2 linked regions of the Leucothrix mucor DSM 2157 genome follow. The protein of the gene in region 2 interacts with the protein of the main gene of each other region in a pairwise test. Links are inferred from orthologs where the notes say so. Each region holds a gene or a part of one and is shown on either strand. Other genes may lie near its edges. The genes, in order: LEUMU_RS0122035 and LEUMU_RS0117705.

Region 1 (16,291 bases), 910 kb from region 2 along the record:
TTTTGCTTAAAATCGATCGACATGTGAGTAATCACTATTTCGGGGGCAGAATGAGAATGAGCCGATTGATAACCGGCTCATTGGAAGGGTACTACAGATGTCGCTTAAACGGTGAAACTCTCACCGCAGCCACAAGCACCCGACTCATTCGGATTGGTGAACTTAAAGCCTTCATTCAGGCCTTCACGTGTGTAATCCATCACCGTGCCATCCAGATAAACCAGACTTTTCGGATCAACAATCAGGCTCACACCATGGTCTTCAAACACTGTATCGTGCTCATCAACAGCATCTGCGAATTCCATCACATAAGCCATTCCTGAGCAGCCGTGCGTTTTAACACCCAAACGCAAGCCGACACCTTTGCCTCGCTTTTGCAAAAAGGAACTAACCCGATCTGCTGCGGTTTCAGTTAAGGAAATTGCCATGGTTACACCTCGTCACACGTTTCTATCAGCCGAATTACTGCTTACTCTGAAAATCATCAATTGCTGCGCGAATGGCATCTTCTGCCAGTACTGAGCAGTGAATTTTTACCGGTGGTAATTCCAGCTCATCAGCAATATCAGTGTTCTTAATTTCTTTTGCCTGGTCCAAAGTCTTGCCTTTAACCCACTCTGTCAGCAAGCTAGAAGATGCAATAGCCGAACCGCAGCCATATGTTTTGAACTTAGCATCTTCGATGATGCCATCAGCACCTACTTTAATTTGCAGACGCATAACGTCTCCACAGGCTGGCGCTCCAACCATGCCCGTTCCAATCGCTGCATCTTTTGCATCGAAAGAACCAACATTACGTGGGTTGTCGTAATGATCCATTACCTTATTGCCGTATGCCATATCTATATCCTCAAAAAATTCGTCAGTTGACTGAGTTAACAATCAGTCTTAGTGCTCAGCCCACTCAACAGTACTTAGATCAATACCGTCTTTAAACATATCCCATAATGGGGACAGGTCACGTAGTTTTTCAACCGCAGCACGGGTTTGTTGTATTGCAACGTCTACTTCTTCAGCAGTTGTAAAACGTCCAATGGTAAAACGTAACGAGCTATGTGCCAGTTCATCGCTACGGCCTAAGGCACGCAGAACATAACTTGGCTCAAGGCTGGCACTGGTACAGGCTGAACCGGAAGATACCGCGATATCTTTCAAAGACATCATCAGACTCTCACCTTCAACATAGTTGAAACTGATGTTCAGGTTACCGGCAATGCGTTGCTCCAGATCACCATTCACATAGACTTCTTCCATATCTTTGAAGCCATCATATAAGCGGTCGCGCAACATGCGGATGCGATCATTTTCAGTCGCCATTTCTTCACGACAGATACGGAACGCTTCGCCCATGCCTACAATCTGGTGCGTTGGCAAAGTACCTGAACGCATTCCACGCTCATGTCCGCCACCGTGCATCTGTGCTTCGATACGTACCCGTGGCTTACGACGAACAAATAACGCACCGATACCTTTAGGGCCGTATGCTTTATGAGCAGAGAAGCTGATTAAGTCAACTTTCATTGCTTCAACGTCGATCAGTGCTTTACCGATACTTTGCGCCGCATCCACATGGAATACAATCTTACGGTCGCGACAGATCTCGCCAATCGCAGCAATATCTTGGATGACGCCCGTTTCATTGTTCACGTGCATAATAGAGACAACCGTCGTGTCATCGCGCAGTGAATCTTCGAATACTTTCAGATCCAACAAGCCGTTTGGCATTGGGTCAAGGTACGTGACTTCAAAGCCTTCACGCTCCAACTGACGGCAAGTATCTAATACTGCCTTGTGCTCAGTTTTCATCGTAACGATGTGCTTACCACGACGTTCGTTGAAGTGAGCCGCGCCTTTGATAGCCAGGTTGTCTGATTCAGTCGCGCCACTAGTCCATACGATTTCGCGTGCATCAGCGTTGATTGTCTTAGCGACTTCTTCGCGTGCTTCTTTGACCAGGTCTTCTGCAGCCCAACCGATTGCATGACTACGCGATGCCGGATTTCCGAACACACCATCCAGCGTTAGACACTTCATCATCTTCTCAGCAACACGAGGATCTACCGGTGTTGTTGAAGAGTAGTCCATATAAATGGGTGTTTTATAATCACTCATGGGATATTACCTTGTTCAATTCCTGAATATTTTAGCAACCGCTCAAATTGTGCAGCGTTGCTTCTTTTACAGCCTTCGTATCTTGTCTCGCCGCAACTTCTAACACTTCTTTGCGGCTCATCATATCTTCAAGCGTGATGTCATCGAGAAAACTCTGAATTCGTCCACTCAGGTCGGCCCACAAATCATGGGTCAGGCAGCGTTTTGTCTGTTGGCAATCACCGCTGCCACCGCAATTGGTGACATCTACATTTTCATCTACCGCCAGTATAATACTGGACATGGCAATTTCTGATGGCGTGCGGCTAAGGCTATAACCACCGCCCGGGCCTCGCATACTTACTACCAAGCCGCGCTTACGTAATTTGGAAAATAACTGCTCCAGGTAGGATAATGAGATATCCTGCCTTTCCGAAATGTCCGCAAGTGACACCGGGCCGCTTTTGCTGTGTAGCGACAAGTCCAGCATAGCGGTTACTGCGTAACGGCCTTTGGTTGTCAATTTCATGGCTGATGCTCCGTTCTGGAATACTGCATTTGCGCGCATGTTAGAATACCTGACAAAATTAGTCAAGTACTCACAAAATCTTTGACAGATTAAGCCTCGGCACTGCATTCAGGAGCGTTTGGGTATAGGACTCGCGGGGGTTGCCACACACTTGTGCGGTAGGGCCTTGCTCAACAATCCGGCCTGATTTCATCACGACCGTCTCATCACTTAGGTATTCAACCACTGCAATATTGTGAGTGATGAATAGCAATGTCAGATCACGCTGCTGACGTATTTCCAGCAGTAATTGTAACACTTCCGCCTGCACGGAGACATCCAAGGCACTGGTGATTTCGTCACAAACAATAAACTCAGGGTTTAGAACCAATGCGCGCGCCAAGCCAATTCGTTGACGCTGACCACCCGAAAACTCATGGGGATATCGCCACAAATGCTCTTCGCTCAGCTGCACCTGCTCTAGTACGGCAATTGCTCGCGCAATACGGTCGTCGCGGTTTTCACCAATACCATGTGCGGCCATTGGCTCAGTTAAGGTGGTTACAATTTGTAGCCTAGGGTTCAACGAGGATTGCGGATCCTGAAAGGCGATTTGCATGCGTGGACGTATGGGGCGTAATTCGTTGGCTCTCAAACCGGTTAACTCCACACCATCCAGCTTTACGCTGCCAGAGGTTGGTTTTTCCAGCTGCAAAATCGCTCGACCTAGCGTGGTTTTACCACAACCCGACTCACCCACCAACGCCATAATACTGCCTTTGCGAATAGAGAGATCAACGCCATCCACCGCTTTAACGTGGTCGACTACCCGTCGGAATACCCCTTTGCGAATAGGAAACCAGACATTCAGCTGCTTAACTTGGATAATCGATTCCTGAGTGCTCTCAGCAACTTGCCGCTCACTCAGCACTGGCTTAGCCAGATTTTCCGGCACTGCTGCGAGCAACTGCTGCGTGTAAGGGTGCTGCGGATTGGTCAACACTTCACGAGTGGTACCCTCCTCTACCAACTTGCCCTGCTGCATCACACCAACGCGATGCGCCATTTGCGCCACCACACCAAAATCATGAGTGATAAACAGAACCGCCATGCCCTGCTCTTGCTGCAGCTCCCGCATCAAATGCAGAATCTCAGCTTGTACGGTGACATCAAGCGCAGTGGTTGGTTCATCTGCAATCAGCAAATCCGGCTTACAGGCCAACGCCATGGCAATCATTACCCGTTGGCGCTGTCCACCGGATAATTGATGCGGATAATCATTAAAGCGTGATGCTGCCGACTCCAGCTTAACCTGCTCCATTGCTTCAATGGCTTGAGCACGCGCATCAGCATCCGACAGATTGGGATTGTGTAACTGCAGGGCTTCAACAATTTGCTCACCGACACTAAACACCGGATTTAACGAGGTCATTGGCTCCTGAAAAATCATCGCAATGCGTGCACCACGAATTTTCCGCAAATCCTCATCAACGAGCTCCAGCATATTCACTGACTCGCTTTTTTCCGACTCCCCTCGCCGCCACTCAAATTGAATAGACCCCGAAGGATGCGAAGCAAGACCTGTCGGTAATAGCTGAATAATCGAGAGCGCGCAGATTGATTTACCACTGCCCGACTCACCCACTAAACAAAAGGTTTCGCCACGTGCAATATTGAAACTAACACCCGCGACCGCTTCAACTTTTTCACTGCCACGCCCCAGAGTGGTTCGCAGGTCTTTTACCTGCAACAAACTCATGACACGACTCCAGCTTTGCGCGCCAACTGTGGGTCAACCGCATCACGCAAAGCCTCGCCCATCAGGTTATAGGAGAAAACGGTAAAGAAAATAGCGCCGCCCGGGAATACCGCCAACCACCAGTTAAATACCGATGACTTAACCGCCTCATTCAACATGCCACCCCAAGATGGCGCTTCAACTGGCCCCAAACCCAGAAAGCTCAATGTCGCTTCGGTCAAGATCGCTGCTGCAACTCCAAAGCTGGCGACCACCAACACTGGCGCGATGCCATTAGGCAACATATGACGGAAGAGTATCGAGCGTAGTGATAAACCGCTGGCAATCGCGGCTTGAACAAAGTCCTGCTTACGCAGCTTGAGGAATTCAGCACGCACATAGCGGGCATAACCCGACCAACCGGTGATGCCGATAATAATCATAATGATATAAACGCTGCGACCGAAAAATGCGACAAAGGCCAACAGCAAAAACAATACCGGTATGGCTTCAAAAATCTCAACCAACCGCATTCCAATCATATCGAAGCGACCAGAGAAGTAGCCCATTTGCCCACCGATAATAATTCCGATAAACATCGAAATGCCGGTCGCAATAAATCCGATACTCAGCGCAACCCGCGAGGCATGCACCATACGGCTAGCAACATCTGAGCCGGTTGAATCAGTGCCCATTAGATGGAAACGTCCGCCTTCAAAGGTTGGCGCGGTCAGGCTGGTATCGCCGAAATCGCGTAGGTAGTCACTCGGTGAATAAGGGATTGGAGGCAACACTTGCCAGTCATAAGCACCTGCCGCTACCTGCTCACGAAACTGCTCATAAATAATGGTTTTGGGTGGCGAAAAGAAGGATAGCGCGATCAGATAGCTAACAATTACTGTTGCTAACACCACGACTACTTTTTTCGAAAACTTTATTGGGATTTTCCAAAGCAATAGACTGACAATGAATAACACCATCAAAGCAATATCTTCTGCAGATAAGTATCGCAAAATCGGCGAGGAGACCTCCCCTTGCTGACTGATCAACAGCGGCATACTGTTGGCTAGTAGCGGTGCAAAACATGCAACAAACACCAGCAATAAAACCCAGGTAAAGCCAATGCGTGCGCCCCAACCGGAAAATGCCGTGCGCAAAATATGCTTGGCATAACTTTCACCCACTTGTGCGCGACTAGTCATATTGCACCCTCGGGTCAACCAGCGTGTAAAGCATGTCGGATATCAGATAACCGATCAGCGTTAAAATGCCTGAAATCAAAGTAATGGATAACACCAACTCACGGTCTCTCGCTTGCACTGCCTCAATTACTAACTTACCCATGCCATCAATGGAAAAGATCTGTTCTACGATCACAGAGCCAGCCAATAAGCTTGGTAAGATACCGGCCAAAATGGTAATCAATGGAAGCAAACTATTTCGGAAGACATGACGCCAAAGTACGGATTCTTCATCGACGCCTTTAGCACGGGCAGTGCGAGCGTAGTCGGCATTCAGATTTTCCAAAATGGAGGTTCGCATAATTTTGGCTAAGGAGGCAAAGCCACCATAGGATAAAACAATGGTCGGTAAAATCAGATGCCAAATACGATCCAGTAAATAGCCTCGGGTAAAGTCGCCACCCAGCCATTGCATAGCCAGCATCGACGCTATCGCCAAACCGACAACTGCAAAAATAACGACGCGTAAAATAGGCGATTCACTACGGGCGATTAGTGCTAATACGCCAGCAAGTAGCAACGGCCAGACCGCCCAGTTCAACCATAAGAACTCAGGATGCGCTAATGACATCCAACTACCACCAACTAACCCAACAACCACTGCAATAATGGTTCGTAAATTTCGATTAGTTAAACGTGACAGCATTACAGCCAACATTACGCCAGCCATGCCTAATATAAACAATTTCAGAATATCGCCGACCGAGGACCAGTGCGGCAAGAATGGCATTTGATAAGCTTCACTGGCACTCAACCCACCCGTTGGGAACCACTGCCAATGCTGCACACTGGCAAAAAAGCCGATTAGCATGACGCCGACCAACATGGAAGGCAGTGACCACAACGCCAGCATAATGACATTCGAGCCAACATCGAAGCGCCCTCCCCGATCTCGTGCGGCATTCATACCGACCACAATGGCAATCAAGTAGATCAAAGGAATGGTAATCACATTTAGCAGCAGAGTGATAGGTAGGCGCTCTTTAATCAGCGCAATTACTGGCTGACCAAAAAACACGCTTTCGCCCAGATCCGAGCCTTTAGACCATGAAAACCCTTGCGACTTTCGATCGTCATCATAGATGATGCCGACCGGTGAGACGTTATTCAGCCATCGCAAATACTGCACGGGGGCCGGATCATCCAGCCCATAGCGTTTATTGTAGTAGTCGATTTTCGCCTGCTTTTGCTCGGGCTTAAGATCCATACCGCCCACTAACATTTGACCAGTCAAGCCACCTGGCGACATCGCCATAATGGTAAACACCACTAGGGTGATACCCAGCAAGGTCGGAATCATCAACAATAATCGGCGCAGCAAATAAGTCAGCATTGAATAAGCACCTTAATCACTGATATTTTTGCGCAGCTTTCGGCACGAAAATCTCAACTGGCTGGAAATTGAGATTCAAGCCAGACGGCGTAAGATCAACATTCTCAATTCGCTTATCCAAAAAGACCAAAGACTTACGACGCATTAGGAAGGTGTACGGCTGGTCCTCATAAAAAACCGCCTCAGCCTTTTGCCAAACGGGCATGCGCTTAGACTCATCAACAATGACCCGAGCCTCATCAATCAAACTATCCAGCTCTTTGCTACGGTAACTGATGAAGTTATTACCGCCGGTTTTAGCCTGTGAGCTATGAAACATTTGGTAAATATCGGTTTCAAAGCCACTGCTCCAACCCAATATTGTGGCATCGAAGTTTTTAGTATCGAGACGCTCCAGCATGACTGACCATTCAGTTGGCTCAGGCACTAATTGAACACCCGCTTTTGCGTACATATCTTTGAGCAGCAGCACCAGACTCTTAGTGTCATCGCTACCTTGGGAGTACATGAGCTTAAAGCTAAATGGCTCACCGGCAGCGTCTTCCAGCAGGCCGTCATTATCTCGGTCTTCATAACCAGCTTCTTTTAACAAAGCCTTGGCCTTATCCACATCCGCTTTTCGGGGTAATAAAGCTGGATCATGCTGCTTACTGCGCGGACTAAACGGGCTAATTGCTGCCTCGGCATAGCCACGGTAAATATCACGAATAATGGTGTCACGATCGGTCAAATAGGTCATTGCCTGGCGCACGCGCTTATCGGCAAAGCGGGTCGCCTGCTCCCCAGACTGCTGATTCCAACCAATATAGCTGTAACCTGCCGTTGGAGACATGTATTCAAAGTTGTGACTTTTCTCTTTAATTTGTTCATCTTGCAGCAGGCGGTCGTATTCAATAGGACGTGCCGAATACACATCAATATCGCCATTGCGGTAAGTGGTTAACCGCGCACTGTCATTTTGAATAATCCGCCAAACCATTTTATCGAAACTTGGCTGTACTGATCCCCAATAGCGTGGGTTGCGAACCAATTCGACAGTGCCTTGCTCTGAACTCCAGGATTTAGGGTCGGCCAAGCGATAAGGGCCAGAGCCAATCAGCAAACCTTTTGAATTATTAAAGGCTTCCGTCTTAGTCATGTACTCTTCATAAAAGTGCTTAGCCAGAATCGGAATACCACCCGCTGCGCCAAGTGCCTCAAAGTACGGGTCTTTAAATACGAACTCAACTTCGTACGGCCCTTTAGCCGTGACGCTTTTTACCTTCTCATAATAGGCACGCTCACCCGGCGCATTGATTCCTTCATTCATCATGAAGTCATAGGTAAAGGCGACATCTTCGGCAGTTAACGGTTTGCCATCAGAGAAGGTTACATTCGAGTTAAGCTTAAAGTTAATGACCAGGCCACCATCACTAACCGTCCAAGACTTGGCAATTAGCCCGGTCCACTCCAGCGTATCAGGGTCACGAGTCAACAAGGACTCCAACACATAGGCCTGCACCTCGCTGGCATAGACATCGCTGGAGACATAGGGAGTAATGGTTTTGAGTGTGTTGCCGAAAGTATCAACTTTCCAGTCGCCTTCGGCGTAACTCTCTTGTTGTGATGCTTGATAAGCGCGCCGAAAGGACTCTGGAATGGTGCCACTTGCTTTTGAACCACCGCTAGCAACTACTTTACCATTCGCATCTGATGCAGCTACCTGCTGAACCACCAGCCCTTCGTTCCAAGATTGCTGCAACTTGCTGACAGTATTGCGCACATCGTGAACATCTTTGGCCTGCTCTGTGACAGCCACTTGCATTTCTGTCAGTTTATTCCATTGCCGGTCAACCTGATACATGACCAGAATTAACAGAAGCACTATCAAAGTGAGTAGCACGTAAAGGATCACATCGCGGGCGGTCAGTCTCTTCTGCATGGCAAGCTATCTACATGTTATTGTTAATGTAGACTCACTATAGCGAGCTTAAGTAAAATTATCCAGCAACCAGAGGCGTGGTAGTGCTACCAGTTGAGCTTTACACCAATTGAATTCAGCTGAGATGCCAGCAAGTCGGTGGATGGGTCATCAGACTCGGCGACGTTATTGAATTTTTTCTGCGCATGACTCACATAGATAACACTAGAGTCATTTAACTTGTAACCAGCTTCTAGTGACAGCGCCCAATAGTCACGCTCTGAATCAAGCTCTGCACCCTCAACTTTAGAAGACTCCGCAAAACCAACCGCACCATATTGACCAGACACATAAGCCTTCGGCGTCACCTGATACTTAGCACCAACTAAAAAGGATAGCGAGTCGCCGGACTTTGATAGCGTTGAATCTGCTTCTGGTCGACTAATGTTCGCAACATACTTTTCAGCCACCAGATCAAGACGCACCTGACTATTATTGCGACTTTTATAAGTAAGCCTACCTTTAAGCGCCCCGCTTTCCTGTCCAGACTGGTGATAAGCCATTGCCGCTTCATAGGGACCTTGTTGCGTATTGACCAAAAAACCCACAGTATCACTATCCGTGTCAATATCAGCTGGAGCATATTGCGCACCCACTTCAAATGGCCCAGACTGATTCAGGTAAGTCACTGATGATGCTGCGTCGTCACCCCGAATCACTAAATCGTAGGCAGTCAGCAACCCAAGACCGACATCGGATCGTTCAAGGTTTCTTGAGGAATAATGCGCATCTGCCGCATAAGACAGGTCATAAAGACCTAGAGGTTCGGACTCTGGAGATGAAACAGATGAGGCCGCATAAGCTAAAACATTCGACGAGAATGCCAAAACCGGAGCCATCAAAATGAGGGTATTTGTTATTTTCATTATATTTCCCAGAGTCTGTCGCCACATGAACTCGACTGAGTTCACTAAAGACTAATTCAAGTCTATCTTCGGTGTGGCAAAAATGCAACACAGCTCGTCTGAATGGGAAACGCAAAAAAGCGGCAATGTAAACATTGCCGCTTTTTGTAAAACGTGTAGCCGAAAATCTGTTTGCGATTAACGCTTGGAGAACTGAGTCGCCTTACGTGCTTTGTGCAAACCAACTTTCTTACGCTCAACTTTACGTGCATCACGTGTCAGGAAGCCACTACGCTTCAGGACATCACGATGACCTTCGTTGAATTCAAGCAGAGCTCTGGCAATACCTAAACGGATTGCGCCTGCCTGACCACTGTCACCACCACCGGCAACTGTGACGTTAATATCAAAAGTCTCAACTGAATCCGTCGCATCTAATGGCTGACGAACAACCATGCGAGACGTTTCACGACCAAAATATTCGTCGATGCTCAGCTTGTTAACCGTAATATTGCCCGAGCCATTCTTCATGAAGACGCGCGCAGAAGACGATTTCCGGCGACCTGTTCCGTAGTACTGTGTATCAGCCATTGCTCTGTATTCTCTAATGCTGTTAAATCTTAAACTTCTAAAGGCTGTGGTTGCTGAGCATGATGATTGTGCTCTGGCCCCGCATACACTTTGAGTTTACGATACATGTCACGACCCAGCGGACCTTTAGGCAACATGCCTTTAACCGCTAATTCGATGATACGCTCAGGCGCCTTGGCCTGTAGCTTGTCAAAACTTATGGACTTCAGATTACCAACGTAGCCGGTGTTTCTGTAGTACATTTTGTCAGTAAACTTGTTACCAGTTACTGCCACTTTATCTGCATTAATAACAACGATGTAATCGCCAGTATCAACGTGTGGTGTGTAAATCGGCTTATGCTTACCGCGCAAACGTGATGCAATCTCGCTGGCCAGTCGACCAAGTGCTTTGCCCTCAGCATTTACGACAAACCAGTCGCGCTTAACCTCTGCCGGCTTTGCACTGAATGTTCCCATGTCAATTCTCCAGGAAATGAAGCTAAATCTGTTCGGTATTGATTACTTGAATAGAACGAATATCTAATCAAATTCAAAGAACGCAGCATTCTAGGTTAATCATCGAACTTACTCAAGCGCTTTTTACGCTTTTTTTGAAACTTCCCTTAAACAGAAATTTGCAACCATAGAGCCTCAAGTGAATCTAAACCCGTAATCACAGCGTTTAAGATAACAAGGGTCATGATCGTGTCATAATCATACCAATGGAGGAACGGTTCATGTTGAGCAAACTGCGTAACCTGATATGGAATAAAGTTGTCGGTTGGCTAATCGCCATTCCGGAGGCAAACAGGAACCTGTCCGCAATCAATAACCCCAAGCGATTATTGGAGTCACTCAAGCCAGCTGATGTGATTTTATTTGAAGGCCGCACTCGGGTTGGCGATATCATCAAGCTAATCACGCTCTCGCCATGGATTCACTCTGCCCTGTACATTGGTCGCCTGAGCGAAGTCAAAGATCCGGCCATTCGTGCCCGCATTCTGAAGTTTTACGATGGCGATCCAAATGAACAACTGGTGATCGAATCCTTACTGGGTTATGGCACCGTGGTGAGGCCCATGAGTGACTACATGGATGATAACCTTCGAGTCTGCCGCCCCACTCATCTACGACCCAAAGACCAACAAAAAGTCGTCTGCTTTGCTGCTGAGCATTTGGGACTCTCTTACGATGTCAGGCAACTGCTAGATTTGGCCCGCTTCTTTTTCCCTTACGGCTTACTACCTAGGCACTGGCGCTCCACGTTATTTCAACACAACGCAGGTAAACCGACGCATGTGGTATGCTCAGGAATGATAGCAAGATGCTTTCAAAGTGTTGATTACCCCATTTTGCCGGTTGTGGTAACGGACAATAACGAATACAAAAAAATCTATAAACGTAATTTCCGATTATTTGTACCCGCTGATTTTGACTACTCACCTTACTTTGAGATCGTCAAGTTTCCAGACCTAGATCTGTCACACGGCCACTCCCATCGCTATCTACCTTGGGAAACTGGTGAAGGTGACGAACTGCCATTAATCGCCGAACGCTCCGAAACATCAAAACCCTCGCGAACCATCCTTGAAGGAGGCTCATCATGATCTCATCACTTCTCGCACTCATCAGCCTATTAGTCATTTTACTAATAAGCGGCTATTTGCGACTATCTTTGGTGAAAACAGCCCCATTTATACTGACTTGGTTAGCCGGTATATTTATCTTTGATGCATGGCATAACGGCATCTGGTTCATTGCCATCCTTTGCGTTTTGAGCTTGGTAATTATCTACTACGAGCCCTTGCGCCTAAAGTTAATCAGTCGTCCCGCGCTTCGCTTACTCAAACAGAACCTTCCCAGAATTTCCGATACCGAACAGCAAGCACTGGAGGCAGGCAATACTTGGTGGGATGCTGAACTGTTTTCCGGCAAACCAAAATGGCCCCACTTACGCGATCTCGCCAGTAGCAGCTTAACGCCCGAGGAAACCGACTTCCTGAATGGGCCGGTTGAGGTGCTCTGTAAAAATCTGGATGACTGGAAGATTACTCACGAATTGCTAGATCTCCCTCCCGAAATCTGGCAAACCCTGAAGCGTGAAGGCTTTTTCGGGATGATTATCCCAGTGGAATATGGCGGGCTTGGTTTCTCTGCACTGGCGCATTCAGAAGTGGTCATGAAAATCGCTTCACGCAGTATTACGGCGGCAGTCACCGTGATGGTGCCTAACTCTCTCGGCCCTGGTGAGCTACTGCATCGCTATGGAACGGCTGCACAAAAAAGTTATTTTCTACCACGTTTAGCTCGTGGCGAGGAAATCCCCTGCTTCGCGCTAACCGGACCTGAAGCTGGTAGCGATGCCAGCGCCATTCCAGATATTGGCGTGGTGTGCAGACAACGCTTTGAAGGCAAAGATGATGTTTTAGGTATTTGCCTTAACTGGGAAAAGCGCTATATCACACTAGCCCCCGTTGCCACACTACTTGGCTTAGCCTTCCAACTTAAAGACCCTGATCATTTGCTGGGTGATGAAACGGAAGTCGGGATTAGTCTGGCACTCATTCCAACGACAACTGCGGGGATCAGTATCGGCAAGCGGCACTTCCCACTGAATATCCCTTTCCAGAATGGTCCGGTATGGGGTGAAAACGTATTTATCCCCATGGACTGGTTAATCGGCGGGCCGGAGCATGCCGGTAAAGGCTGGCAAATGTTGGTGGAGTGCTTAGGCGAAGGACGCGGAATTTCGCTTCCCGCACTCGCCACGGGAGCCGGAAAGCAGCTTTCCCACGTTACTGGCGCTTATGCCGGTGTACGAAAACAGTTTGGCAGCATTATTGGTCGTTTTGAAGGCATTGAAGAGCCGCTGGCAGAGATTTTAGTGCAGACCTATATCATGGACGCCGGACGTCGCCTGACTGCCACTGCGATCGATCAGGAGCAGAAACCAGCGGTCATTACGGCACTGCTAAAATACCAACTAACCGAGCGGATGCGTCAGATTGTCAATCATGCCATGGACATTCACGGAGGCTCGGGAATTTGCATGGGGCCGGATAATTTCATTGCCCGCATGTATCAGGCAGTACCCATCGGAATTACCGTGGAAGGCGCGAATATCTTAACCCGTAGCTTGATTGTATTTGGTCAGGGTGCGATTCGTTGTCACCCCTATTTGCTGACCGAAATCAAAGCAGCACAATCGGATGATTTAAAGCTGCTGGATAAAACACTCATGGCGCATGTTGGCTTTGTGATGAGCAACTTAGCCCGCAGTGTTTGGTTTGGTATGAGCAATGCCTACTTTGAATCACCCGGCACACCGATGACGCGCAAGTACTATCGGCGCTTGACGCGCCTGAGTGCCAGCTTTGCCCTACTAACTGACTATGCTTTGCTGACTTTAGGTGGCACTTTGAAGCGCCGCGAGCGCCTATCTGGACGCTTTGCCGATATTCTGGCAAACCTCTACCTTTGCTCCGCAGTGCTAAAACACTTTGAAGATCAGGGTGAGCCAATTGCTGACCTGCCCTTACTGGACTACAGCTGCCAAAGTCTGATTCATGATGCACAGCAAGCGATGTTAGCAGTGTTTTACAATCTACCCGCGCCACTCTTCGGCAAAGTGCTGCGGCAGTTTATGTTTCCCTTTGGCAAGCCCTACTCGCCACCCAGTGACAAATTGATTCATCAGGTAGCTCAGCTCGGCCTTAAGCCAAGTGCTACTCGTGCTCGCTTATGTAGTGGAATCTATATGAGCAACGACCCAACCGATCGTACCGGACGCATTGAGCATGCTTTTCAATTAGCCACGGAAGCCAAAGCGGCAGAAACACGTCTACGCCGACTACGCAAAGATGGCAGGTTATCGACACATACCGAAGAGGAGCGAATTGAGGAGGCGCTGCGTTATCAACTGATCACTGAGGATGAGGCAACGCTGCTGAAAAATGCCCGAATCGCAATGTTGAATGCCATTCGGGTGGATTCATTTGAACCAGAGGAGCTATTGTGAGATTGGGTGCAATGGCCTTAGTGCAACCACCGGAGTTGCGGAGGCCTTAGCACCATAGGCCTGAACAGCCTGCTTTAGTGTGCGGCCATTCCATTGGGCATCCTGCTTAGCATAGCGGGATGCCGATAGCTCACGAACCGCGGACACCATTGCCTCATCTCCACAGGTTTCAAAACCGGCTAAAGTTGTCGGATAAATACCAACACTAGCGGCCCATGCTGGCAATGCTGAAATAGCAGCCGCTGAATCATTCGCATTACAAGCCGCGATGACTTTACGCGTCGCTTCCTGCTGAATTTGTTGCTGCTGAAACTCTGGAGATTGGCGCTTTTTACGATTACGACGCGTAATGAAAACTAACCCCAAAATCAATAGTGCTGATGCGCCCAAGCCCGCTGCGAGTTCTTTGCGATGTAGTTGGGCTTTAGCCATCCAATCATCCATTAAAGTATTGATACCTGACATCAACTCAGTCGTACCTACTTTTGATAACGTCTTATCATCCGCTTGATTGATAGGCTCAGGCTCATTTACTTTCGGCTCTGCAGGTTCAGCACTTACCGGCGGGGTATTAGCAGTAATAGCTGCCCCACTCACTTTTATCGTGACCGGGTCTAGGCGGGCAATCTTTTGCTTATCCGCTTTCGTATCCCACCAAGGAATTTCAACCGCAGGAATCGTGTATTCCCCATTTTTATTAGCCACCAATACGATCGTTTCCTGACGCATTCCACCAATACCGCTAGCACTTTTCTGATTCTGGAATACCGGCTTTTCAGGATAGATTTTAATGTCGTCCGGCACGGGTAATTGAATTTCAGGCAGCGTCTCGGCACGCTTACCTTCAGCAATCAAAGCAATAGTCACGGTAACCGGCTCGCCTGCTTGTAATGATTCTGGTGGCATCGACCAATTAATGCTTAAGCTAACTTGAGAAGCAGCAAGCCATTCGCTACCCGTAAAACTTGCGGGCTTCGCCTCAATCTCTACTGAAGCTGCGGCAGAGGAAGCACTAATTCGAGTCCCACTATTCGGGAAATACTGAAAAGGATCTCGCTGCGTACTGCGAGCCAAGCTGCCACGAAATACGGAGGGCGCAAATTCCAGCGTACCCACTTCTTGTGGATACACTGCATAATAACGACTCAGGCGCTGATAAGGCCTACCGTTTAGAGTGGTGCGAATTGGATTAGATGAGCCTAAAAACTCAATATCAGCCTTACCTTTGGCAATTCTCGGGCTGGAAATCGAAGCGTTATCAACCAATGGCCGCGAATAATACAAACGCTGCACATAAATTACCTGCCCTTGCACATAAGGGTGTAACGGCGAAACCTCAACCTCCATCAAGGCATCGTCATTAGTCACTTGTTGCGTGGGCGTATCGGTGACTGTAATGGTAATGGCCTGTGATTGAGCACCGCCAACGGTTAAAGCTGGAATCGTTAGCTCACCGGTGTGATTCGGCGACAACACAAAGGTCCAGCTCACATCCTGACTCAGAATGCCATTAATGATACGCGCGCTGGAGCTTTGCGAGTGACTATCTATACTAAAGTCTTGGTAGATCTCTGATAGGTCGGGCCGCCCTGCACCTGCACCGGAGAGCTTGATCACTAGCTGTACTGTTTCATCAATTCCAATCGTTTGCCGATCAACCATTGCTTGCAACACAGGCGCAGCATGACTAACTAACGCGACTAGCAACAAAGCGATCATCGCAATAAAACGCTTTACCATAACTGCTCTCCACCATTATTCACCGGCTGGCGCTGACGATATTGATACTGAAATTTACGACGCCATAAGCCAGCACTATCATCTGGTATTTTGCGTAGCCATTGCTTGGTACGCTGCGCCTGTTGCTTTTCTTCTTCAGTCATTGGTTGTTCGCTCACAGCTGGCTTCGCGGCTTGCTGTTCAGCTTTTTCATCAGCCTCTTGCTCACCCTGCTCCTCCGCTTGTTTGTCTCTGGCTTCCTCGGC
Region 2 (8,932 bases):
GTCACTGTCATTCAACAAGATGCGATAGACATCCTCAGCACTCATATGGCGCTCTTTTGAGGTCTCTAATATCTGCAAAATTCTGGTGCGTGGCAGCGTTACTTTAAGTCCCGCCAGTTTGATTTCGTTCGTACCCATGTTTGCTCCTGTCTCATCTTTATCAGTGTGCCCGAGACACCTGACCGATACAATTATCCTTACTCTATCGGTTTACTTATCTGCAAGCTCTCCAGTGCATTAAGCAGCTGGTCTATCTGTACTTCGCTGTGCCCCGCCGTAATCGTAATACGTAGCCGCGCTTCACCATCCGGCACCGTCGGTGGTCGAATAGCTGTTACTAAAATTCCTTGCTCCAGCAATTGCAGGCTATAGCGCATCGCCTGATCACTGCCACCCACCAATAATGGTTGAATGGGCGTGTCTGATGGCATTATTGGCAAACCCAACTGTGCAGCGCCCTGCTTAAATCGTTGAATCAGTGATTGTAACTGTTCCCGCCGCCAGGTTTCTTCCTGAATCACCTTTAAGCTGTAATGCGTTGCCGCTGCAACCGCAGGTGGCATGGCCGTGGTGAATATGTAAGTGCGCGCAGATTGTATCAGGTATTCAATCAGATCATCGTTTCCGGCAACAAATGCGCCAGCTGTGCCGATGGCTTTGCCAAGCGTGGCCATTAACACCGGTACTTGGTCGCTATTCAAGCCTTCTTGTTCGACTAAACCCGCACCATGCTTTCCGAGTACGCCAAAGCCGTGTGCATCATCCACCATCAACCAACCTTGATGCTGCTGAGTGAGTGTAGCTAACTCAGTTAACGGCGCACAATCGCCATCCATACTAAACACGCCATCAGTGACAACTAACTTATTCTCAGCCTCGCTTTTCGCCATACGCCTGGATAGATCAGCGATATCGTTATGCCGGTAGCGCCACATAGTCGCATCGCTTAAGCGGCCACCATCAATTAACGAAGCATGATTTAAGCGATCCTGAAAGATGACGTCGCCTTTCTCGGTCAGTGCATTAATAACGCCTAGATTGGCCATGTAACCGGTTGAGAACAGCAAAGCTCGCTGCCGGCCCGTGAACTCTGCTAACGCCTCTTCTAGTCGCTGATGCTCGATATGATGACCATTAACTAGATGGGCAGCACCACTACCAACGCCATACTTTTCTGCCGAGCATTGTAGTGCACCAACAATTCCGGGATGGTTGGCCAGCCCCAAATAATCATTACTGCAAAACGCTAATACTTGGCGGCCATCAATCTGCATCAACGGCTGCTGCGCTGACTCATTTAAGCGAGGCTTTCGATAAAGGTGCTGTTCCTGCTGACTTTGGAGGTAAGCACGCAGCTGTTCAGGATTATTTCTCATCGCCTCATTATACAAATAAAAAAGACACCCGAAGGTGCCTTTTACGCATTGTTGATGATCTAGTTTTTCTTGATCATAAAGACGGACTTACCATCTTCATCGCCACTACTGAGTAGCTCGTGACCGGTCTGATTACAGTAGGCTTCAAAATCTTTAGCTGCGCCCGGATCTGTAGCAATCACCTTAATGGTTTGACCTGCCTCCATGCCGTTCATGGCTTTCTTACAACGTAAAATTGGCAAAGGGCAATTTAAACCGGTGGCATCCAGTTCCTGATCGTACTCACTCATCGTCTTCTCCACTACATTAGTAAAATCTTATATTTATCACCACATCGGTAAAAAACAGGCTCGCCAGTAATGATGAATTCGGGTTGCCGTTAATACCAAACACTCTATATCATGCTATATATAATTGATTATCGCCAATTAATGGCATAATAGAACCAAATTTCGTAACCCTTTTTAGATAGCCGTTGCTGCGGCTTATGGCACTTTCTATGCAACTCGAATTTACAAAAATGCACGGCCTTGGTAATGACTTTGTTGTGATCAATGCTGTTACTCATCCCGTTACACTTAGTACTGAAATGGTTCGCCAAATTGCAGATCGCCATTTGGGTATTGGCTGCGATCAGTTGCTTATGGTTGAGCCTTCTCCTGTTGCAGATTGTGATTTTCGCTACCGAATTTTTAATGCGGACGGTGGCGAAGTAGAGCAATGCGGTAATGGTGCGCGTTGCTTTGCCCGCTTTGTAGTCGATCAGGGCTTAACTGATAAAACAGAAATTCCGGTGCTCACAGCCGGTGGCCGGATTGTGCTTAAGCTGGAAAGTGATAGGCAAGTTACCGTTGATATGGGCTTACCGATACTGGAGCCTGCGAAGATTCCCCTGAACCAAGACAGCCAGCAGACGACTTATCAAGCACGGCTTGCCGATCAGGATATTTCCTTTGCCGCCGTCTCAATGGGTAATCCGCACGCCGTAATGTTAGTTGATGATGTGGCTACTGCTTCAGTTACGGAGATTGGCCAAGCTTTTCAGGAAATGCCACTGTTTCCGCAGCAAGTGAATGCTGGGTTTATGCAGATTATCGACCGCAATCAAGTGCGCCTGAGAGTCTATGAGCGGGGCGCTGGGGAAACCATGGCCTGCGGGACCGGCGCTTGTGCGGCAATCGTGGCCGGCCGTCTCCAAGGCTTATTAGACACTCCGGTAACTGTTATACTGCCGGCTGGCAATTTGCTGATTCACTGGGCAGGTGAAAACACCCCTGTCATGATGACAGGCCCTGTCGCAACCGTATTCCATGGAACCATAACAATATGAATACTTCGGCTCAACCGGTACTTCCATCGACACTCAATGACGAGCTTGTCAGAGACTATTTGCAACAACACCCTGATTTTCTAATCGACCACAGCGACTTGCTGGAATCGCTAAAAGTTAGTCAGGGAGTTATCGGTGCGACGTCCATGTTGGAACGTCAGGCAACCGTATTACGGGATAAAAATAAGCACCTTGAACAACAGCTAGATGAGTTGATTCGTGCCGCACGCAGCAATGAGCAAATCATGAAGCGTTTGCAGCACCTAACATTGGAGTTGTTACGGGCCGATAACCTGGATGGATTACTCAGCACCACGCAGGATGTGTTGCGCGATGATTTCAACGCAGACTTTGTCGCTTTTCGACTGTTTCATGACAGTACAGAAGTCGACTTACCGGGCTTACATCACGTAAAAACATCCCATCCGATCATGAAAGAATTTGATGGTCTGTTCCGCACGCTTAAACCCGTTTGTGGCCCTTGCAAAGATACCCAGCTAAATTTTCTGTTTCGCGAAAATGGTCCACGGATCAAATCGGTTGCGCTGATTCCATTGCAAGGCAATCACAGTATTGGCTTACTGGCATTAGGTAGCCTGGAAGCCGAACGCTTTCACAAAGGCATGGGCACCGTATTTTTAAGTCTCCTCGGTGAGCTAATCGCAACAGCGATCGCACAACACATTGAGCACTGAGAACCCACTACAGGATTTTCTGGAGTACCTTCGCTATGAGCGTCGCTACTCCCCGCATACCTCAGAAAACTATGAGCGGGATTTGTTACAGTTTTCTGCATGGCTGGCAAAACAGGAAACACCTGTCGTATTAGATGCTGTGTTGGAATATCAGGTACGGCAATGGATTACCCAGCTACATCGCCAAGGAATCAGCTCTTCGACCATCCAACGCAAACTGTCATCGCTACGCAGTTATTACAACTACCGCATTAAGCACAAGTTGCAGAGCGTCAACCCAGCCATTGACATTCGTGCGCCCAAAGATACTAAGCACCTTCCTCAAACGCTGGATATTGAACAAGTCACCCAGTTACTGAACATTCAGGGCGATGACTTCATCAGTGTGCGCGACAAGGCCATTTTGGAGCTGTTCTATTCCTCCGGACTACGACTTGCGGAACTTGCCAGCTTGCAGATTGGCAGCGTGAATCTGGATGAAGCGAGCGTGATGGTTGTCGGTAAAGGAAACAAAGCGCGTCAGGTTCCAGTCGGCAGCCATGCCATTACCGCATTAAGGCACTGGTTAGACATGCGTGCGCAATATGCTGCCCAGCAAAGCAATGATCTATTTACCAGCAAACAAGGAAAGGGGATTGGTCACCGGAATATTCAATTGCGAATTAATCACTGGCAAAAGAAGCAAGGCATTCCGCAGAGTATTCATCCGCATAAGCTACGACATAGTTTTGCCTCTCATTTGCTGCAGTCATCCGGTGATTTAAGAGCCGTGCAGGAGTTTTTAGGGCACAGCGATATCAGCTCAACCCAGATCTATACACACCTTGATTATCAGCACTTAGCATCGGTGTATGATAAGGCGCATCCAAGAGCCCGAAAAAAGCCGGAAAAAGGCTAAAACTTCCTTATTTACCCTATATTTAGCGAAAAAAGCAGTTTGCATGAAAAGCCGCTCTCTGATAGAATTTCGCGTCTTTAGATTTATTCACCAAATTTTTGAGGATCTTCACTATGAAGGCCGGTATTCACCCAGATTACAGAGAAGTTGTGTTTCAAGACATGACTAGCGGATTCACTTTCCTGACACGTTCTACAGCTTCATCAAAAGAAACGATCACATGGGAAGACGGTAACGAGTACCCAGTTATTAAGCTGGATATCACTAGTGAATCACACCCTTTCTACACCGGTAAGCAGTCAGTAAATACTTCTGCAGGCCAGGTAGACAAGTTCAACAAGCGTTACGCACGATAATTACATCTTACGTTGCTTGTAGAAAAGGCACCTTAGGGTGCCTTTTTGTTGTCTGCGATTTGTGTTTGCCTAAGGCAAGCCTGAATTAGTTATTCAGGCTAATCGACTCTTCACGAAGCGGTGCTTCAAACTTCTTAACGAATAGAGTCATGTAATAACGATCCAGACCATTAGATGGGAAATCCAGGTTAGTCTGCTCCCCCGCTGGAGAAAGAAAGGTTTTCTCAAGAATGGTGACTTCCTGCTGATCAGTGCCCATATCTTTTCGTACAGACTCTTTGCCAATCTCTTGGTAACCAACTTTCTGTAATGCCTGATTCATCTGATCATAGCTAAACAGTATTTCACCGGTGTTTCTATTTTTTACCAGTACATCGGTAGTACAACCATCAACTTCTGGCGATACTGCGTAACTGATGCCGTCTACCTTCGTCTCGTAGACGCCAATGAAGCCTTTGGCTGGCTGGAAGCGCGAATCGCTGTCTAGCGCTGATACCAGGCTTTCACGAGAGGTAAATGTTTTCTCACAAAACTCACTGTGTAGCTTCATGAACATCGATAAGCCTTTGGCTGATCGAGGCTTCGCCTGCACTTCAACAGCAGCCGTTTTTACCGGCTCTTGGTGTTCGGCCTGACTAACTTTTGAGACATCCGCCGCCTCCTCTGAACCGCAACCGACCAGAGTAATTGAGAGTGCAGCAAACAATGCTGCTTTGGATAGAGTTGAGCCTTTCATCTGACTACCTTTATATTTGTTGTTATTGTTTTTATATTATTAATATAACGTTTGCGTGTTTCGCAAAACAAATAAACTTGGATAAAGTGGATTTTCTGCCCCTCCACGTTATCCAATGTTCTATTGTTTAGTATCCGGGTTCGTTATCCGGTTTCCACTTTATGCCACAACCTAATGAGGCTTTTTGCTCAGTTGGCGCAGGCAATTTATTCAGCAAGCTTTCAACCGCAAAGCGCATATCCGCACCACTTGCTTTAATGCCATTACCTGGGCGTGAATCATCATACTGCCCACGATAATATAAGTGATGATTAGCATCAAACAGGAAGAAGTCTGGCGTACATGCCGCTTGATAAGCTTTCGCGACCGCTTGAGTTTCATCAAACAGATAAGGATACGTGAGTCCGTACTCTTGTACTTCCTCAATCATTTTCTCCGGACTGTCATCGGGAAAACGCTCTACATCATTGGCATTAATCGCCACCACTGCCAACCCCTTCTGTTCAAAATGCTTCACAAATTCTGTGAAAGATTCCCGAAGGTTAATCACGAACGGGCAGTGATTGCAGGTAAACATGATCAATAAGGGCTTATCTGCAAAATCACTTAATGAGACGAGCTTACCGCTTAGCGGTTCGATCAGTGAAAAGTCCGGAGCCTTAGTCCCTAGCTCCAGCATGGTAGAGGGTGTTCTTGCCATGGTTTTAAATCCTACTGCGAAAGACGATCCCGCCAGTGTATGCACATTAGCGGGATCTCACAAGCCACCTGGAGTGGCGTTATCTTTGTTTATTATTTACCCATCAACAACAGTGCTGCATCTAACTGCGCCAACTGGATCGGGCGAGCCGTTTTAGTCGCTGCCTGAATCAATGGTGGCTTTGCTGGTGTTGTTTTAGCCTTTGGAGCAGGCTTTCCTATCAGGTACTTACTCGCCTCTACCAACTGCGCATAAGTCGCCGCACTGGTTTGTTGCTTCTTACGTACAGAAGCTGGTGGCGGTGTTTTTGCAAAGTGCTGCGCCGGATTAACCGTACGGTGCTTTGGTGTATATCGGTAATGCCCAGTCATTGGGAAGCTAAATAAAATATCTTCAATTTGTGGACCACGACCGATATTGTGCGAAATCATCAAACGATTTGGATCAGCTTTTGATGGCACATTGACGACCACACCGATGTGTGGAAACTGAGGACCAACCATCCAGGTTACCAGATCACCCGGCTTATAATCGCGCGGATTTTTAGAGCGTGGAAGCTCTGCTTTATGACGCTTAAAGAAAGCCTGTAAATTGTAAACTCTGCGATGATCAATGTTCGGATCAGGACGCTCAAGTCCCCACTTTGTTAAGTTAGGATAAGCATAGAAATCCGACTTAATGTCTTTATGAACTTCCTGCTGTAGATCGATTCCCAGCTTGCGGTAAGAGCGAATAACAACGTCTGTACAAACGCCAATCGACTTTGGTACATCACCCCAAGGGTAACCGATCTTCAAGTATTTACCGTCATAACGAACATTGTGACGAGTACGTTCAATTGCAGCATTTGATAAGGCATAACCAAATGATGAGTTTGGATCGATGCGTTGCACTCTGGATTTTTGAATCGCTTTTTGAATGCGTGGTTTTGCAGCTCGATTATTTGATGCCAGCATTGGACGAACCGTTGGTCTAACCACAGCAGCTCGTTTAATGACGGGAGCAGGTGCTGCACGTGTTGCAACTCTCACTGCTGGAGCACGTTTCGCAACGACTGTAGGAGCGCGCTTTATAACTCGTTTAACCGGAGCCTTGGCAACCACTCTTTTAGCAGGCGTTCTGAGAACTGCTCTTGGTGCTGGTGCCTTAGCAACCACGACTGGCTTAGCCTGAGTAGCTCCACCGAATGATGCTTGCTTAGCGGCTACATTTGTTTTTCCAAGTGCTGCAATCGCTAATTTTTTTTCTGCTGCTTGCTTACTACTTAATGTAGCGGATTTCGAGGTAGTGCTTACTGGATTGCTTTTTTTAGCACCTGCCACAAGGTTTTCTTCTTCAACCGGATTTCCTGAGCATGCCGACAAAACCACTGCGATTGCAGCGCACCCAGCAAAGCTACCAACTTGCCTGATTCTTTTCATTGTAATTTCCCTAGCGATTATTAGGTAGTTTTGAGGTACTGCTTACCCAATCACAAGCAGTACCACAACATCACTATCACTACCCCGGACTCCTCCCTGTCCTTTCCATTATGAACAGATTAGATATCCAAATTAGATACCGACAGTGCATTATTTTCTATAAACTCACGGCGAGGTTCTACCAAGTCTCCCATCAGTGTTGAGAACACTTCATCAGCTTGATAAGCGTCTTCGATGGTTACCTGAAGCATGCGACGTGAGGCGGGATCCATAGTGGTCTCCCAAAGTTGGCCCGGATTCATCTCCCCCAGACCCTTGTAGCGTTGAATATTTAATCCCCTTGAGGCTTCTTTCATGAGCCATTGCATCACACCATCAAAGCGCAATACTGGCTCTTTTTTCTCCCCACGCTCAATCCAGGACTCTTCGCTAAGTAAGCCTGCGAGATCTTGATTAAGTTTATTGAGGCGAATGATTTCATCATTTGCAAAGAGCGATTCACCGAACAGTATTGTTGTATCAACCCCATGCATGCGACGGACCAAATGAACGCACCAGCTGCCTTCTTCGGTTGTTTTCATCTCTGACTGATAGTGACGTGTTCCGTTAAATTTATGATTAAGGTCACTACAGACATTCGACATCCATGATTCAACAATAGCCTTATCCAACTGAGCAGAACCTGAATCAGTGAACACCATCGATTGTAATATTTCAAGATCGTAGCGTCTGGCCAATCGCTTAAGGCCATTCATTACATGCGTATAGTCTGCTGCTAAGCGACCTAAGCCCTCGCCTCTAATCGCTGGCGTATGCTCATCTGGATATAAAGCGGCATCTTCAAGCGCGATCTGTAATAGGTGCTGATCCAGCTCCTCATCATCTTTTACGTATTGCTCGCGCTTACCTTTTTTCAGCTTATACAGTGGTGGCTGAGCGATATAGATATGACCACGCAACACCAGCTCATGCATTTGACGATAGAAAAATGTGAGTAGCAAGGTACGGATGTGCGAGCCATCCACGTCGGCATCGGTCATGATAATGATGCGGTGATAACGTAATTTATCTGGATTGAATTCTTCCTTACCGATACCACAGCCCAGCGCTGTGATAAGCGTTCCCACTTCAGCAGATTGCAGCATTTTATCAAAACGGGCTTTTTCAACGTTTAGGATTTTACCCTTCAAAGGAAGGATTGCCTGAGTACGACGGTCACGTCCCTGCTTTGCAGAACCACCCGCCGAGTCTCCCTCCACCAGGTATATTTCAGAAAGCGCCGGATCTTTTTCCTGACAATCTGCCAACTTACCGGGAAGCCCTGCAATGTCTAACGCACCTTTTCGGCGAGTCATCTCACGTGCTTTACGAGCCGCTTCACGTGCGCGTGCTGCATCGATTACCTTGCCAGCAATGATCT

What was found.
Region 1: the proteins of LEUMU_RS0117705 (region 2) and LEUMU_RS0122035 interact in binary tests that used the Escherichia coli proteins (3 or more experiments, as listed by UniProt). The link is inferred for Leucothrix mucor DSM 2157 from one-to-one orthologs.

What each region holds. Positions count from the first base shown.
Region 1 is NZ_ATTE01000001.1:4,785,397-4,801,687, reverse strand. Bases 1-2,811 are described here. They hold LEUMU_RS0122035 (IscS subfamily cysteine desulfurase), read right to left. Parts: upstream 2,113-2,811; coding sequence 889-2,112; downstream 1-888. Other genes in these bases: LEUMU_RS0122025 (ABC transporter ATP-binding protein), read right to left, coding at 2,691-2,811; iscR (Fe-S cluster assembly transcriptional regulator IscR), read right to left, coding at 2,144-2,620; iscU (Fe-S cluster assembly scaffold IscU), read right to left, coding at 463-840; iscA (iron-sulfur cluster assembly protein IscA), read right to left, coding at 105-428; hscB (Fe-S protein assembly co-chaperone HscB), read right to left, coding at 1-23. In the rest of the region: more of LEUMU_RS0122025, read right to left, coding at 2,812-4,358; LEUMU_RS0122020 (ABC transporter permease), read right to left, coding at 4,355-5,539; LEUMU_RS0122015 (ABC transporter permease), read right to left, coding at 5,532-6,911; LEUMU_RS0122010 (peptide-binding protein), read right to left, coding at 6,928-8,832; LEUMU_RS0122005 (porin family protein), read right to left, coding at 8,919-9,737; rpsI (30S ribosomal protein S9), read right to left, coding at 9,915-10,307; rplM (50S ribosomal protein L13), read right to left, coding at 10,337-10,765; LEUMU_RS27315 (YiiX/YebB-like N1pC/P60 family cysteine hydrolase), read left to right, coding at 11,026-11,895; LEUMU_RS27310 (acyl-CoA dehydrogenase), read left to right, coding at 11,892-14,306; LEUMU_RS0121980 (BatD family protein), read right to left, coding at 14,298-16,046; LEUMU_RS27305 (vWA domain-containing protein), read right to left, coding at 16,040-16,291. UniProt on the Escherichia coli protein: Master enzyme that delivers sulfur to a number of partners involved in Fe-S cluster assembly, tRNA modification or cofactor biosynthesis. Catalyzes the removal of elemental sulfur from cysteine to produce alanine.
Region 2 is NZ_ATTE01000001.1:3,887,555-3,896,486, forward strand. What follows is about bases 52-2,762. They hold LEUMU_RS0117705 (sulfurtransferase TusA family protein), read right to left. Parts: upstream 1,667-2,762; coding sequence 1,436-1,666; downstream 52-1,435. Other genes in these bases: fur (ferric iron uptake transcriptional regulator), read right to left, coding at 52-138; bioF (8-amino-7-oxononanoate synthase), read right to left, coding at 198-1,376; dapF (diaminopimelate epimerase), read left to right, coding at 1,876-2,706; LEUMU_RS0117715 (DUF484 family protein), read left to right, coding at 2,703-2,762. In the rest of the region: more of fur, read right to left, coding at 1-51; more of LEUMU_RS0117715, read left to right, coding at 2,763-3,401; tyrosine recombinase XerC, read left to right, coding at 3,391-4,299; LEUMU_RS0117725 (type B 50S ribosomal protein L31), read left to right, coding at 4,413-4,655; LEUMU_RS0117730 (hypothetical protein), read right to left, coding at 4,741-5,391; LEUMU_RS0117735 (thioredoxin family protein), read right to left, coding at 5,519-6,091; LEUMU_RS26680 (DUF1287 domain-containing protein), read right to left, coding at 6,184-7,512; gyrB (DNA topoisomerase (ATP-hydrolyzing) subunit B), read right to left, coding at 7,632-8,932. UniProt on the Escherichia coli protein: Sulfur carrier protein involved in sulfur trafficking in the cell. Part of a sulfur-relay system required for 2-thiolation during synthesis of 2-thiouridine of the modified wobble base 5-methylaminomethyl-2-thiouridine (mnm(5)s(2)U) in tRNA.